Regions from separate parts of the Virgibacillus halodenitrificans genome, predicted to be linked through region 2. Evidence: predicted binding sites of a transcription regulator. Region 2 holds the regulator's gene; the other holds the start of a gene.

Region 1 (7,489 bases), 1.4 Mb from region 2:
GCTCTCATCAAATTATATTACGCATGTCAGTCACCGTGACATTGACAAAAGAAAGGGACGTTAATATGACAGAAAATAAGCAGCCTCAAGTAGTCGTAGTTGGGGGAGGTACAGGCATGCCTGTACTACTCAGAGGTTTGAAAAATCTGCCCATTCAACTGACCTCACTTGTTACTGTGGCTGATGATGGTGGAAGTACAGGGAGAATAAGAAATGAGATGGCAATCCCGGCTCCAGGTGATATTCGTAATGTCATTGCTGCCTTGTCTGACGCTGAACCGATGTTACTGGAATTATTCCAACACCGTTTTAATGTAGGGAATGGCTTATCAGGTCATTCGCTTGGTAATTTATTGCTTGCGGCAATGGCAACAATAACTGGAAATTTTAATAAAGGGATTAAAGAAATCTCCAGAGTATTAAATGTAAAAGGTAAAATATACCCAATATCTAATGACAATATGTCTTTACATGCAAGGATGACAGACGGGACTGTCATATCGGGTGAATCAAATATACCATTGTCTAATAAACATATTGAAAGGGTGTTTCTTAGCCCTCAACCTGTAGAACCTTTACCTAATGCTATTCGTGCGTTGGAAAGGGCTGATTTAATTGTAATAGCGCCCGGGAGCTTGTATACAAGTATTATGCCTACAATTATTATGCCGGGTGTGGCTGATGCTATACAACATGCAAAAGCAAAAGTAGTGTATGTATGTAATGTTATGACCCAAGCTGGAGAGACTACCGGATATACGGCATCTGATCATGTACAGGCAATTTTTGACCATATTGGCAAAGGCACTATCGATTCTATTGTGGTACATAATGAGCCGATAAAGAAAGCGGTCCGGGCAGTATATGCGGAGGAAAATGCAGAACCGGTTGTATATGATATAGAACGATTATTGGAAATGGGTTTGCAAATTATTGAAGGGGATATTATTGATCATTCCCAATCAACTTTGCGGCATGATAATGATAAAGTCGCTAAACTCCTGTATTCCATTATAGATAAATAAAATACAGGATTTGTTAAGGGGGGATCTTATGTCTTTTGCATCAGAAATAAAAAAAGAGTTAACAGCAATTGAAGTGGAGGAATGCTGCAGGCATGCAGAGCTCTCAGCTTTAATCCGCATGAACGGAGCAATTTCTTTATCCAAACAACGTTACGTTCTGGACATACAAACAGAAAATGCCGCAATTGCGAGAAGAATATATTCTTTGATTAAGTCGATTTATACGATTCCAGTAGAGTTACTTGTTCGAAAAAAAATGAAGCTAAAAAAAAATAATGTATATATTGTGAGATTAAAGGAAGATGTAAGTAGTTTATTAGCTGATTTAGACATTTTGCAAGGCACTCACACATTTATCCGTACCATATCACCAAAGTATTTGAAAGAGCCATGTTGCAGACGTGCATACTTACGAGGAGTGTTTCTTGCAGGTGGCTCGATTAATAACCCTGAAACCTCTTCCTATCACTTAGAAATAGCAAATTACTACCAGGAACATAATGACGCATTATGTGATTTGCTAAACGGTTTTGGGTTACATGCACGTAAGCTGGAGAGAAAGAATGGGTTTATTGTGTATATGAAAGAAGCCGAAAAAATCACCGAGTTTTTAAGTATTATTGGTGCACATAATGCATTGTTTAAATTTGAGGATGTTCGGATTGTTCGTGACATGAGAAATTCAGTGAATAGATTAGTGAATTGTGAAACTGCAAATTTAAATAAAACAATTGGTGCAGCGTTTCGACAAATTGAGAATATCAACCTAATTGATAAAACGGTTGGGCTTGATCAATTACCAGAAAAACTCCGGGAAATTGCTGTTCTACGTGTCCAGCATCAAGATGTATCTCTGAAAGAGCTGGGAGAGTTAGTCTCAAGTGGTAAAATTTCAAAATCAGGTGTAAACCATAGACTAAAAAAAATAGATGAATTTGCGGAAAAGATTAAGCGCGGGGAAGCAATAATGTAAAAGTGAAATTGTGTTTATTTTGTTTACCATTCATGATATAATACGGATAATTTATAGAAGAATGATATTTGGCGATTAGGTCGGCAGAAGATATAGCTCTACTGCCGATTATCTAATAATATACTGTGATAGCGCTTACGTGAAAAATGGGGAGGATGAGTATTTTGGTGGAAAAATCCGTCAATGTTGAATTGGAAACAGGTTTACAAGCAAGACCAGCAGCACAGTTTGTACAAGAAGCAAACCGTTATTCGGCGAATCTGTTTCTTGAGAAAGATGGGAAAAAAGTGAATGCAAAGAGTATTATGGGTTTAATGAGTCTGGCGATTACAAATGGGGAAAACATTACATTGATTGCAGACGGTATTGATGAAGAAGAGGCAATACATCATTTAAGCTCATTTGTTTCAAATATATAAAAAACTGCCACCAGGGATTTGGCCTCCCGGTGGCAGTAATTTTTTATTTATCGGTATTTCTTGTTAAAATTTTGTCAATCAGACCATAATCAACTGATTTTTCAGCTGTCATGAAGTTATCGCGATCTGTGTCCCGTTCAATTACTTCAATTGGCTGGCCAGTGCGTTCTGATAAAATCTCATTAATTTTTTCGCGCATCTGAATAATGCGTTTAGCATGGATCTCGATATCTGTTGCTTGTCCTTGAGTTCCACCTAAAGGCTGGTGAATCATAACTTCACTATTTGGTAATGCATAGCGTTTACCCTTCTCGCCAGCAGCAAGTAAAAAGGCACCCATGGATGCAGCCATACCTGTACAGATGGTAGAAACATTTGGTTTAATAAATTGCATAGTATCAAAAATTGCCATACCAGCTGTGATAGAACCACCTGGAGAGTTGATATATAAGGAGATGTCCTTATCTGGATCTTCTGCTTCCAAGAAAAGTAATTGGGCAACAATGGAGTTAGCCACGTTATCATCAATGGCACTTCCAAGCATGATAATACGATCTTTCAATAAGCGTGAATAAATGTCATATGCGCGTTCCCCGCGGTTTGTTTGTTCAATAACTGTAGGAATTAGGTTCATAAATTTATTTCCTCCTTTATCAATACGTTCTATGTTTATCATAACCAATAGGTCAGTGAAGGTCAAACAAAAACGCTCTACATTTTTCTCCTTAAAACTACTTTCAAGCTTTCCCAGATAAATATAAAATAAACATCTTTTTTGTTAAAACACTTGTATAACAATCCAGGAAGCGTTATAATATCCATTGTGTCAAATAAATATAGTCCTATGCGCCCATAGCTCAGTTGGATAGAGCTTTGGTTTCCGGTACCAAGTGTCGGGGGTTCGAATCCCTCTGGGCGCGCTAAATAAAATCAGGCCCCTTAAGTTTAAGGATAAGCCTGATTTTTTTGTTTACGTACTTTTGTGTATCATTACTTATAAAGGCTCTATACTAAATGTGGTGGTCTCCTTTGGAGGATCAGTGTTTCCGTAAGAAACAAAAAAATACACTCATTCCCCTCTCTTTTGTTAACCTAAAGTTGCGACACAAAAGGAAAAGGAGAGGGAAAGAGTGCAAAACCATTTTATCATAGAAATGTTAGGTATTGAAGACAAACATGTAGATGTATGGGAAGTTTCTAGTGACTCAGCTAAGTTTTTTGTAGAGCTATATACAAAAGTAAAGAAGCAGAAGTGCCCGTTTTGTGGCAATAGGACAAAAAGTATCCACGGCTATCGTACCCAAACGATTCAGGGGCCCATTGTTTCCAATAAACCAGTTAGTATTTCTTTGAAAAAGAGACGCTACTTATGTAAGGCGTGTAATCATACGTTTTATGAAAAGCTTCAGATGGTGGAACGATACCAACGTTGCACCCGTTCTATACAAACGACAGCGTTAACGTATACAGCTGTGGGCTCATTTACTACAGCTGCCCAGTTAACTGGGATGAGTTCGCAACGGTTACTTCGTATTTATGATCGAAAAGAAATAAAAACAAGGAAAGTCCTGCCACGTGCGTTAGCTATTGATGAATTTAAAGGGGATGCGGGCGGTGAAAGGTTTCAAACGGTCATTGCGGATGTAGAAAATAAAGAGATTGTGGATGTCTTACCTGATCGGAAGGTAGATACAATTAAAGCTTATCTTCAGACCTGTGATACAAGTAACGTAGAGATTGTCGTCATGGACCTTTCTAAGTCTTTTAACAAGCAATACGGAAGGCGCTTGGTAACCCACTGATCATCGCTGATCGATTTCATTTTATGCGGCAAGTATATTGGGCGCTAGATGAAGTACGTCGAGAAGTGCAAAGAGACTTAGAGAAAAAAGACCGGATATATATGAAAAAAAGTAAAAATTTACTTTGGAAATCAACCTATAAATTATCAGAAGAAGAGCGAGAGAAAGTAAATCAGTTACTCCAGGTTGATCCTCGATTAGAAGAGGCATACAACCTAAAAAACAAACTTGATCAGTGGTTTAAAGAGAGTAACGAAAAGACCGCTACACAGGGTCTAGAAGGATGTTTAATGGCGATGAAGGATTCTAATATTGAGTCTTTTCATAGAGTAAGAAAAACATTTGAGCGGTGGAAGCAAGAGATCTTGCATTCCTTTATGTATCCTTTTAATAATGGATATATTGAAGGCGTAAATAATACAATTAAAGTGGCAAAACGAATGTCGTATGGAATTAAAAATTTTAATCGATTAAAAAAGAAAATACTGTGGCGACAAGAGGTTAGAAGGGTTTTGACACAATAGAAACGGCAACCAATATACGTACGCAGCTATTTAAGCAAAGGCTTTTTAATAAAAGAGATGGTGGAGTGAAAATCACACCACCACATTTGACTGAGAACCCTTATAAAAGAGTCGCTTATTGTAGGCTATCAATATGTTGAAAGACATTAGGGGGATGAAAAGGTAGCTCAATGTCTATTAACGCCTCTATGACGGACATTGCGGCAAAGAAACTGGAGCTTAATGTCTATCATCGCCTCTATGACGGACATTGTGACAAAGAAACCGGCACTTAATGTCTATCATCGTCTTCATGACGGACATTGCGGCAAAGAAACTGGAGCTTAATGTCTATCATCGTCTTCATGACGGACATTGCGGCAAAGAAACTGGAGCTTAATGTCTATCATCGTCTTCATGACGGACATTGCGGCAAAGAAACTGGAGCTTAATGTCTATCATCGCCTCTATGACGGACATTGCGGCAAGGAAATAGCCACACAATGTCTATCATCGTCTTCATGACAGACATTACAGCAAAGAAACTGGAGCTTAATGTCCATCATCCCCCTTATGACAGACATTGCAGCAAGGAAATTGCAGCTTAATGTCTATCATCGGCTTCAGCTATTATTGTAAAGCTATCTCCTCTGTTTCCTTTTTGATTTGGATCGCAGTCTCGGTTACTGTCTGGTGATCCGTTTTAATTCTAATGTGATTTCTTTCATAAATTTCTTGACGGGAATCAAATAACTGTTTAATTTCAACTATACTTTTCCCTTGTAGTAAAGGCCTGTCAGAAGTTAGTTCATCCAACCTTTGCAACCATGCTTCCCATCCAATTTCTAAATAAATAACGATTCCGTTCTCAAGGCAAGCATCTCTAACTTCATTTTGCAGAAAGGCTCCTCCTCCTAAAGAAATCACTTTATTTTTCTGTTCCACAAAGTGAATGACCATTCTTTTTTCTTCTTGACGAAATACCGATTCTCCATATTTCTCGAAAATCTCTGTCGTTTTTAAGTTATATTTTCTTTCAATTTCCTTATCAAGATCAATGAATTCGCGGTTCATAAGATTTGCAAGTTCTTGTCCGATAGTTGTTTTTCCACTGCCCATAAATCCAATTAATATAATACTAGTATTGTTTTCCATAGTTTCTCCTTTACTGTCCGATTAATTAAAATAAGTATAAGGCAAATTAATTTTTTTGTAAAAAAGCGTACGGAAAATGGTAAACTATCAGTAAATTGATTTCCTGATAGAAATGGAGAGGGCGATTATGAAATTAGTACAAATAGGAAACGTAAAAATAGGAGAAGGCCAGCCAAAGATTATAGTGCCAATGGTAGGGAAAACGGATAAAGAACTGCTAGATGAGGCAGAAAGTATAGTTGGATTGCAACCAGATATAGTTGAATGGAGAGTAGACAAGTATGAAGGAGTTGAACAAATCGATGCTGTAATATCCCTCTTAGAGAGTTTGAAAAAAGTTTTAATAGACATTCCTATCTTATTTACCTTTCGAACCATAAAAGAGGGGGGAGACTGCAAAATAAACCACTCCTTTTATTGGACTTTGCTGGAAGCAATAGCTAAAACAGGGCAGATTGAACTAATTGATGTGGAATTATTTTATGATAAAAAAGACATAATAAAGGAATTCATAGAAAAAGCACAAAGACACAATACAAAGGTGGTTATATCAAATCACGATTTTACAAAAACCCCTTCTAACGAAGAACTCAGCTTTCGACTTTATCAAATGAAAAAATTAGGAGCAGATATATTAAAGATTGCTGTTATGCCACAGAGTAGTATAGATGTGTTGAATTTAATGCATATCACTTTGTCAGCAAGGGAAAGTGGAGTTCAACAGCCGATGATCACGATTGCGATGGGGCAATTAGGAATGATCAGCAGGTTTTCTGGGGAACTATTTAGTTCAGCTGCCACTTTTGCAGCAGGTAAGCAGGCTTCGGCACCTGGACAGGTTGACATTCATTCATTAAGAAAAGGTTTAAGTCTATTGAGGTGTCAAACAGAATAAATAGTTCGAGTTTTAAAAGTGGACATTTGAAGGCTAAAGAGATAGGAAATAAAAGTGGACGGATGGTCTAAAGGGAGAATCAACTGTATGCTACACTTTAACAGTAAATATAAGGATGAGATTTTTGAAACAGTTTTAGAAAATGCTTACCATTGTTTTGTAATTGTCGATGCTAAAGGACTTATTACATATATGAATAAAACGTATTGTGATTTTATTGAGGTAAACCGAGATGAGATTATTGGCAAACATGTGGAAGAAGTCATCGAGAACACGCGTATGCACATTGTGGCAAGAACCGGGATTGAGGAAATAGCAGATCTTCAATATATACGCGGAAATCACATGATAGCAAACAGAATTCCTGTTTATGCTAATGGAGAAATTGTTGGGGCTGTTGGAACGGTCCTTTTTCGTGATACAAAAGAATGGATGAAGATGAATAGCCATATTAAGGACCTTATGCTTGAAGTGGAACATTATAGAAGTCAATTAAATGATAGATATGGAGTTACCTATTCATTGCATGATATTGTAGGGAGTTCTCCACAATTAAGTAAAATTAAAAATCAGGTTAAAAAGGTGGCTCCGGGTGATGTTACTATTTTACTGAGGGGAGAAAGTGGAACAGGTAAGGAATTATTTGCTCACAGTATTCACCATTTGAGTGAGCGGAATCAGAAACCTTTTATTAAAGTCAATTGTGCTGCCATTCCC
Region 2 (7,489 bases):
ACAACAGGTAGATATTCCTGTACCACCTCATGAGCGTTTGAACGATGGGGGGACGCAGTAGGATAAGGAATGCGCACCGATGGATGTGTGCGCCCAAGCAGTGAGAAAGTTGGATAGGCAAATCCGTCCAACAATTTCAAGCTGTGATGGGGAGGGAAATAGAGTACCGAAGTTCCTGATTTCACACTGCCAAGAAAATCCTCTAGTGAGTTCATAGGTGCCCGTACCGCAAACCGACACAGGTAGGCGAGGAGAGAATCCTAAGGTGAGCGGGAGAACTCTCGTTAAGGAACTCGGCAAAATGACCCCGTAACTTCGGGAGAAGGGGTGCTCCTTTAAGGAGGAGCCGCAGTGAATAGGCCCAAGCGACTGTTTAGCAAAAACACAGGTCTCTGCGAAGCCGAAAGGCGAAGTATAGGGGCTGACACCTGCCCGGTGCTGGAAGGTTAAGGGGAAGCGTTAGCTTACGCGAAGCGCAGAACCGAAGCCCCAGTAAACGGCGGCCGTAACTATAACGGTCCTAAGGTAGCGAAATTCCTTGTCGGGTAAGTTCCGACCCGCACGAAAGGTGCAACGACTTGGGCACTGTCTCAACGAGAGACCCGGTGAAATTATACTATGCGTGAAGATGCGCATTACCCGCGACAGGACGGAAAGACCCCGTGGAGCTTTACTGTAGCCTGATATTGAATGTTTGTACAGCTTGTACAGGATAGGTGGGAGCCTTGGAAACCGGAGCGCCAGCTTCGGTGGAGGCATCCGTGGGATACCACCCTGGCTGTACGACCATTCTAACCCAGGGCCGTGATCCGGTCCGGAGACAGTGTCAGGCGGGCAGTTTGACTGGGGCGGTCGCCTCCCAAAAGGTAACGGAGGCGCCCAAAGGTTCCCTCAGAATGGTTGGAAATCATTCGTAGAGTGTAAAGGCAGAAGGGAGCTTGACTGCGAGACCTACAAGTCGAGCAGGGACGAAAGTCGGGCTTAGTGATCCGGTGGTTCCGCATGGAAGGGCCATCGCTCAACGGATAAAAGCTACCCCGGGGATAACAGGCTTATCTCCCCCAAGAGTTCACATCGACGGGGAGGTTTGGCACCTCGATGTCGGCTCATCGCATCCTGGGGCTGTAGTCGGTCCCAAGGGTTGGGCTGTTCGCCCATTAAAGCGGTACGCGAGCTGGGTTCAGAACGTCGTGAGACAGTTCGGTCCCTATCCGTCGTGGGCGTTGGAAGTTTGAGAGGAGCTGTCCTTAGTACGAGAGGACCGGGATGGACACACCGCTGGTGTACCAGTTGTTCCGCCAGGAGCATAGCTGGGTAGCTACGTGTGGCAAGGATAAGTGCTGAAAGCATCTAAGCATGAAGCCCCCCTCAAGATGAGACTTCCCATCACTTCGAGTGAGTAAGATCCCTCAGAGACGATGAGGTTGATAGGTCCGAGGTGGAAGCGTGGTGACACGTGGAGCTGACGGATACTAATAGATCGAGGACTTAACTAATTTTCTTCTTTGATCGTCGTTGTTTTTCTCTTATTTAGTTTTTAGGGTATAAATTTAAAAAAACCCTTGCATTTTTTCACGAAAATGCATATAATATGTCTTGTCCTTGTTTTTAAGGATGGTCTGGTAGCAATAGCGGAGAGGTCACACCTGTTCTCATGCCGAACACAGAAGTTAAGCTCTCCAGCGCCGATGGTAGTTGGGACTTTGTCCCTGCAAGAGTAGGACGCCGCCAGGCAAAGCAAAAAGCATTGTGATACATAACGTATCTCAATGCTTTTTTTGTATTTACAATTAATATTGTTAACTAAAGGGCTCTATACTAAATGTGGTACTCACTTTTAGACTCTCTCAAAAATAATAGAAACATTACTTGAAAGCTCTGGATAATATTGATGTCGACCATAGCATATATATTAAGAGGTGACGATTGCTATTGTTGTGCATACAGCTTTACATAAGGTAAAATATAAGAAAATTAAGTTAGTTAGGGGGGACAGACACTGGAGGACATCTTAGAGCATATAGCTGATGATGATTTTTTCCTAATGATGACAAGAATTATAGTAGCACTTGTGTTATCTGGTCTAATTGGCTTTGAGCGAGAGTTGAAAAATCACTCAGCTGGTTTCCGTACACACATATTAGTAGGAGTTGGAGCATGTCTAATGATGCTTCTATCCCTCTATGGTTTTGAGGAATGGATTAATAAATATGAAAATATAAGGTTCGACCCTGCAAGGATCCCATCATATGTAATTAGTGGAATCGGATTTTTAGGAGCAGGTACCATCATTGTTTACGGAGGTACCATTCGAGGGTTAACGACTGCGGCCTCTATATGGACCGTTGCCGGACTTGGTTTGGTAGTTGGTGCTGGAATGTATGCGCCAGCCATATTTACTACTTTTGTAATCTTGCTGAGTCTTATATTTTTAAATAATCTCGAGAAGCTTTTCACAAAAGGAAGTAAAACTTCATTAATTGAAATTGTAGCTCACCCTCAGTTAGAAATTGGTCAGGTAGTTTCCATTTTTGAAAGCGTCAATTTGCAAATTAAAAAAGTGGAAATTATTAAATTGGAAAGTAATATGATAAATATTTTTATTAGAATTGAACCGAATAAGCAGACAGATCCTGTTCTGGTGTTTGATCGTATTGCATCAATTGATGAGGTGAAGAGTGTGAATGAATTAAAGTAGCACTCTTTTCACTTCTTTTTTCCCTCTTGTAAAAAAGAAAACGTTTGCTTTGTGATCTACAGGTTTTGTTTCCCCCGTTTTTGTCAAAGATTAATAGTGAACATACTATTTGCATCTTTGTTTGATTATCGTATAATATAGGTAATGTCAAAGATAGTCAAAGTCAAAACATATGTGATAAGGGGGTGGGCATATGAGTAATATTTCCGATATTATTGAACAGCATTTAAAGAAAATCTTGCAAGCTAAAGGTCAAGATGTAATTGAAATAAAAAGAAGTGAGGTTGCAGATCAGTTTCAATGTGTCCCCTCGCAAATAAATTATGTGATTAACACAAGGTTTACTGTGGAAAAGGGTTATATAGTAGAGAGTAAACGTGGAGGCGGTGGCTATATCCGTATTATGCGGGTGAAGCACCAAGACAAATCAGAATTAATTGATGAAATTATTGAAATGATTAATCCAACTGTTACACAGCAGGCTGCTGTAGATGTGCTTGAACGTCTTTTAGAGGAAGATTTGATTACTACTCGGGAGGCAAAGCTCATTCTAAGTGCAATTGGACGAAATACATTGGCCTTTCAGCTGCCGTTAAGAGATGAAGTACGTGCTCGATTACTAACAGCAATGCTATCAACTTTAAAATATTTAAATGAGTAAGGAGGTATCTGTGGTGGAATGTCAGGAATGTCATGAAAGACCTGCAACACTTCATTTTACTCAGGTAATCAATGGAAATAAAACAGAAGTGCATGTGTGTGAAGTGTGTGCCAAGGAAAAAGGTTATATGTCGTATCCAGAGGATGGTTACTCCTTGCACAATCTGCTTTCAGGGTTATTTAACTTTGATTCCTTGAAACAAGAATCCAACAGTGAAGGTATATTTAACCAAGTTAAAGAATTACAATGCCCCAAGTGTGAAATGAGTTATTCGCAATTTAAGCGTGTAGGTAAATTTGGGTGTGCAGTTTGTTATGAAACATTTGCTGATCGATTGGACCCAATATTTAAACGCGTACATGCAGGAAACACACAACATCATGGAAAGATTCCTAAACGCCAGGGCGGAGACCTTCATAAAAAGAAACAAATTAGTAACTACAAAACTCAGTTAAGGCATTTAATTGAAAGTGAAGCCTTTGAAGATGCGGCAAAAATAAGAGATAAAATTAAAGCACTTGAAAATGACACGGGTAACTCGGAAGCAGGTGATAACTCATGACATTGCAAAATTTTATGAATGAAGCAATTAGTCCATGGATGCGAGAAGAGGGACCAGACAATGACATTGTGCTAAGTAGTCGTATTCGTTTAGCTCGTAACTTTGCGAATACAACTTACCCCATTTTAGCTGACCCAAACCAGTTGGAAGAGATCCGGGACTTCTTTAAGGATAATTATGAAAAAAAATCTTTCCAGGAATATAAAGATTTTTCGTTTTTACCAATCCAGAATTTATCAGCAGTAGAGCGTCAGGTTTTAGTTGAGAAACATTTAATAAGTCCTCATTTAGTCAAGCATGCGGATACTGCAGCTGCGCTGATTTCAGAAAACGAGCAGGTATCTGTCATGATTAACGAAGAGGATCATATTCGAATTCAGTTTTATTTACCTGGGTTTCAGTTAAATAAAGCATTAGAAAAATCCTTTGAATTTGATGATTGGCTTGAAGAAAAAATTAACTATGCATTTGATGAAACAAGAGGTTATTTGACCAGTTGTCCAACAAATGTTGGAACAGGAATGCGCGCTTCTGTAATGATGCATTTGCCTGCTTTAACACTTACCAAGCAGATTAACAGAATGATTCCTGCTATTAACCAATTAGGCCTTGTGGTAAGGGGGATCTATGGTGAGGGTAGTGAAGCTGTAGGAAATATTTATCAGATCTCCAATCAAATTACACTTGGGAAATCAGAAGGGGATATTGTTGAAGACTTACAAAGTGTTGTTGAACAACTCATTGATCATGAACGAAAAGCACGGAAGCAAATTATGGAACAATCGAGTAAAAGACTTGAGGACCGTATTTATCGTTCCTATGGTGTTTTAGAATATAGTCGGATAATAGAATCTAAGGAAGCAGCAAAATGTCTTTCCGATGTTCGATTAGGTATAGATATGGGTATTATTACTAATGTGTCTAAAAACATTTTAAATGAATTAATGATATTAACACAGCCTGGATTTTTACAACAATATGCTAGTAAGACGTTAAACCCTGATGAACGTGACATTTTAAGAGCCTCACTTATACGGGAACGATTACAGTTGGAAAAATAGATAGGAGGAATAGTTATATGATGTTTGGACGTTTTACTGAACGAGCTCAAAAAGTATTAGCTTTATCACAGGAAGAAGCTGTCAGGCTTCACCACAATAATATAGGAACAGAGCATATCCTTTTAGGGCTTGTAAGAGAAGGGGATGGCATTGCTGCAAAGGCGCTTCAATCTTTGGGGCTGGAAGTGTCACAGATTCAAGAAGAAGTGGAAAAATTAATTGGTGTTGGCAAACAGCCAATGCAATCCATTCACTATACACCGAGAGCAAAAAAGGTAGTAGAACTATCTCAGGATGAAGCAAGAAAGTTGGGGCATTCTTATGTTGGCACAGAGCATATTCTCTTAGGATTAATTCGTGAGGGAGAAGGCGTTGCTGCCAGAGTGCTAAACAATTTGGGTGTAAGCTTGAATAAAGCGAGACAGCAGGTGCTACAGTTATTAGGAAGTAATGAGTCTCAAGCAGGAAGACAGGGACGTGGCCAGCAGTCTAATGCCAGTACGCCTACATTAGATTCTTTGGCTAGAGACTTAACAGAAAGCGCCAAGGAAGGCAAAATTGATCCTGTAATTGGACGTAGCAAAGAGATCGAGAGAGTCATTCAAGTACTAAGCCGCCGTACGAAAAATAATCCTGTATTAATTGGAGAACCTGGAGTGGGTAAAACTGCTGTTGCGGAAGGTTTGGCACATCAGGTAATTAATAACGAGGTTCCAGAAACGTTAAGAGATAAACGTGTAATGACATTGGATATGGGAACTGTAGTTGCAGGCACCAAATACCGTGGGGAATTTGAAGATCGTTTGAAAAAAGTAATGGAAGAAATTCGCCAGGCCGGGAATGTTATTCTATTTATTGATGAGCTGCATACATTAATTGGAGCAGGAGGCGCTGAAGGAGCTATTGATGCATCAAATATATTAAAACCTTCACTTGCCCGTGGTGAGTTGCAGTGTATAGGTGCAACTACGATGGATGAATATCGGAAATATATTGAAAAGGACGCTGCGTTGGAGCGTAGATTTCAGCCAATTCAAGTTGATGAACCAACATTGGAGGAAACTGTACAAATACTTAATGGATTGCGTGACAGATATGAAGCCCACCATCGGGTTACTATTACCGATGAAGCAATTGAAGCTGCTGCAAGTCTATCGGACCGTTATATAACAGATCGTTTTTTACCAGATAAAGCAATTGATCTTATTGATGAGGCTGGCTCAAAAGTACGTTTACGTTCTTATACCATTCCACCTAATTTAAAAGAACTTGAGAAAAAGCTAGAGGAAGTTCGCAAAGAAAAGGATGCAGCTGTACAAAGCCAAGAATTTGAAAAAGCTGCTTCTTTACGCGATTCCGAGCAACGACTTCGTGAAGAACTAGAAGATACTAAAAACAAATGGAAAGAAAAACAAGGCCAGACAGACACGGAAGTAACGATGGAGGATATCGCAAGTGTTGTATCCATCTGGACAGGTGTACCGGTTGCTAAACTTACAAAGGATGAAAGTAATCGTCTTCTAAATCTGGAAGAAACATTGCATAGCCGTGTTATTGGTCAGGAAGAGGCAGTTAATGCGGTGTCTAAGGCAATTCGAAGAGCCCGTGCAGGATTAAAAGATCCTAAGCGACCAATCGGTTCATTTATTTTCCTAGGACCTACTGGTGTTGGTAAAACAGAACTTGCGAGAGCATTGGCCGAAGCAATGTTTGCAGATGAGGACGCCATGATCCGCATCGATATGTCTGAGTACATGGAAAAACATTCTACCTCCAGACTAGTCGGGTCACCTCCAGGTTATGTTGGATATGAGGAAGGTGGACAGCTTACAGAAAAGGTGCGCAGAAAGCCTTATTCAGTGGTTCTTCTTGATGAAGTAGAGAAGGCACATCCTGAAGTGTTTAATATACTATTACAAGTATTGGAAGACGGGCGTCTGACAGATTCAAAGGGACGACTAGTGGATTTCCGTAATACGGTTCTTATCATGACCTCAAACGTCGGAGCAAGTGAGTTGAAGCGTAACAAATATGTTGGTTTTAACTTAGGAGAAGAAAATCAGGATTATAAAGATATGAAGGCAAAGGTTACGGAAGAAATGAAAAAGGCTTTTCGCCCTGAATTTCTAAACCGTATTGATGAAATGATTGTCTTCCATTCTCTTGAGAAAAAACATATGAAAGATATTGTAACGCTTATGGTTAAACAATTACAAGATCGGTTAAAGGAACAGGATATCGAGCTTTCTTTAACAGATAAAACCATTGAGAAAATTGCCAATGAAGGATTTGATCCAGAGTATGGCGCACGTCCGTTACGCAGATCAATTCAGAAGAACATTGAAGATTTATTATCTGAAGAACTATTAAAAGAGAACATTGCTATTGGACAGAAAGTGAAAATAGGCTTAAATAACAAAGGTGAATATACTATACTATCCTAAACCTAGGATATGGACTATAGTTGTAAAAAGGCTAGAGGTATTATACTTCTAGCTTTTTTACTC

The links. The regulator CtsR, encoded in region 2, represses protease genes until heat stress. The targets are predictions, from matches to a motif close to ATGGTCAATAAAGGTCAAACA.
Region 1: a site for CtsR is predicted at 3,100-3,120, ahead of clpP (ATP-dependent Clp endopeptidase proteolytic subunit ClpP). Genes of this name have one in related genera too.

Annotation. Positions count from the first base shown of each region.
Region 1 covers NZ_CP017962.1:2,570,383-2,577,871, reverse strand. The annotation lists gene rapZ (RNase adapter RapZ) at 1-64, shown strand, start outside; gene BME96_RS13410 (gluconeogenesis factor YvcK family protein) at 66-1,025, shown strand; gene whiA (DNA-binding protein WhiA) at 1,054-1,998, shown strand; gene BME96_RS13400 (HPr family phosphocarrier protein) at 2,163-2,417, shown strand; gene clpP (ATP-dependent Clp endopeptidase proteolytic subunit ClpP) at 2,461-3,051, opposite strand; tRNA gene BME96_RS13390 (tRNA-Arg) at 3,264-3,337, shown strand; partial or broken gene BME96_RS20190 (ISL3 family transposase) at 3,548-4,743, shown strand; gene BME96_RS13380 (shikimate kinase) at 5,353-5,877, opposite strand; gene aroD (type I 3-dehydroquinate dehydratase) at 6,005-6,772, shown strand; gene BME96_RS13370 (sigma-54 interaction domain-containing protein) at 6,860-7,489, shown strand, end outside.
Region 2 covers NZ_CP017962.1:110,996-118,484, forward strand. The annotation lists rRNA gene BME96_RS00565 (23S ribosomal RNA) at 1-1,496, shown strand, start outside; rRNA gene rrf (5S ribosomal RNA) at 1,619-1,734, shown strand; gene BME96_RS00575 (MgtC/SapB family protein) at 2,045-2,698, shown strand; gene BME96_RS00580 (CtsR family transcriptional regulator) at 2,892-3,359, shown strand; gene BME96_RS00585 (protein-arginine kinase activator protein McsA) at 3,373-3,921, shown strand; gene BME96_RS00590 (protein-arginine kinase McsB) at 3,918-4,982, shown strand; gene clpC (ATP-dependent protease ATP-binding subunit ClpC) at 5,000-7,426, shown strand.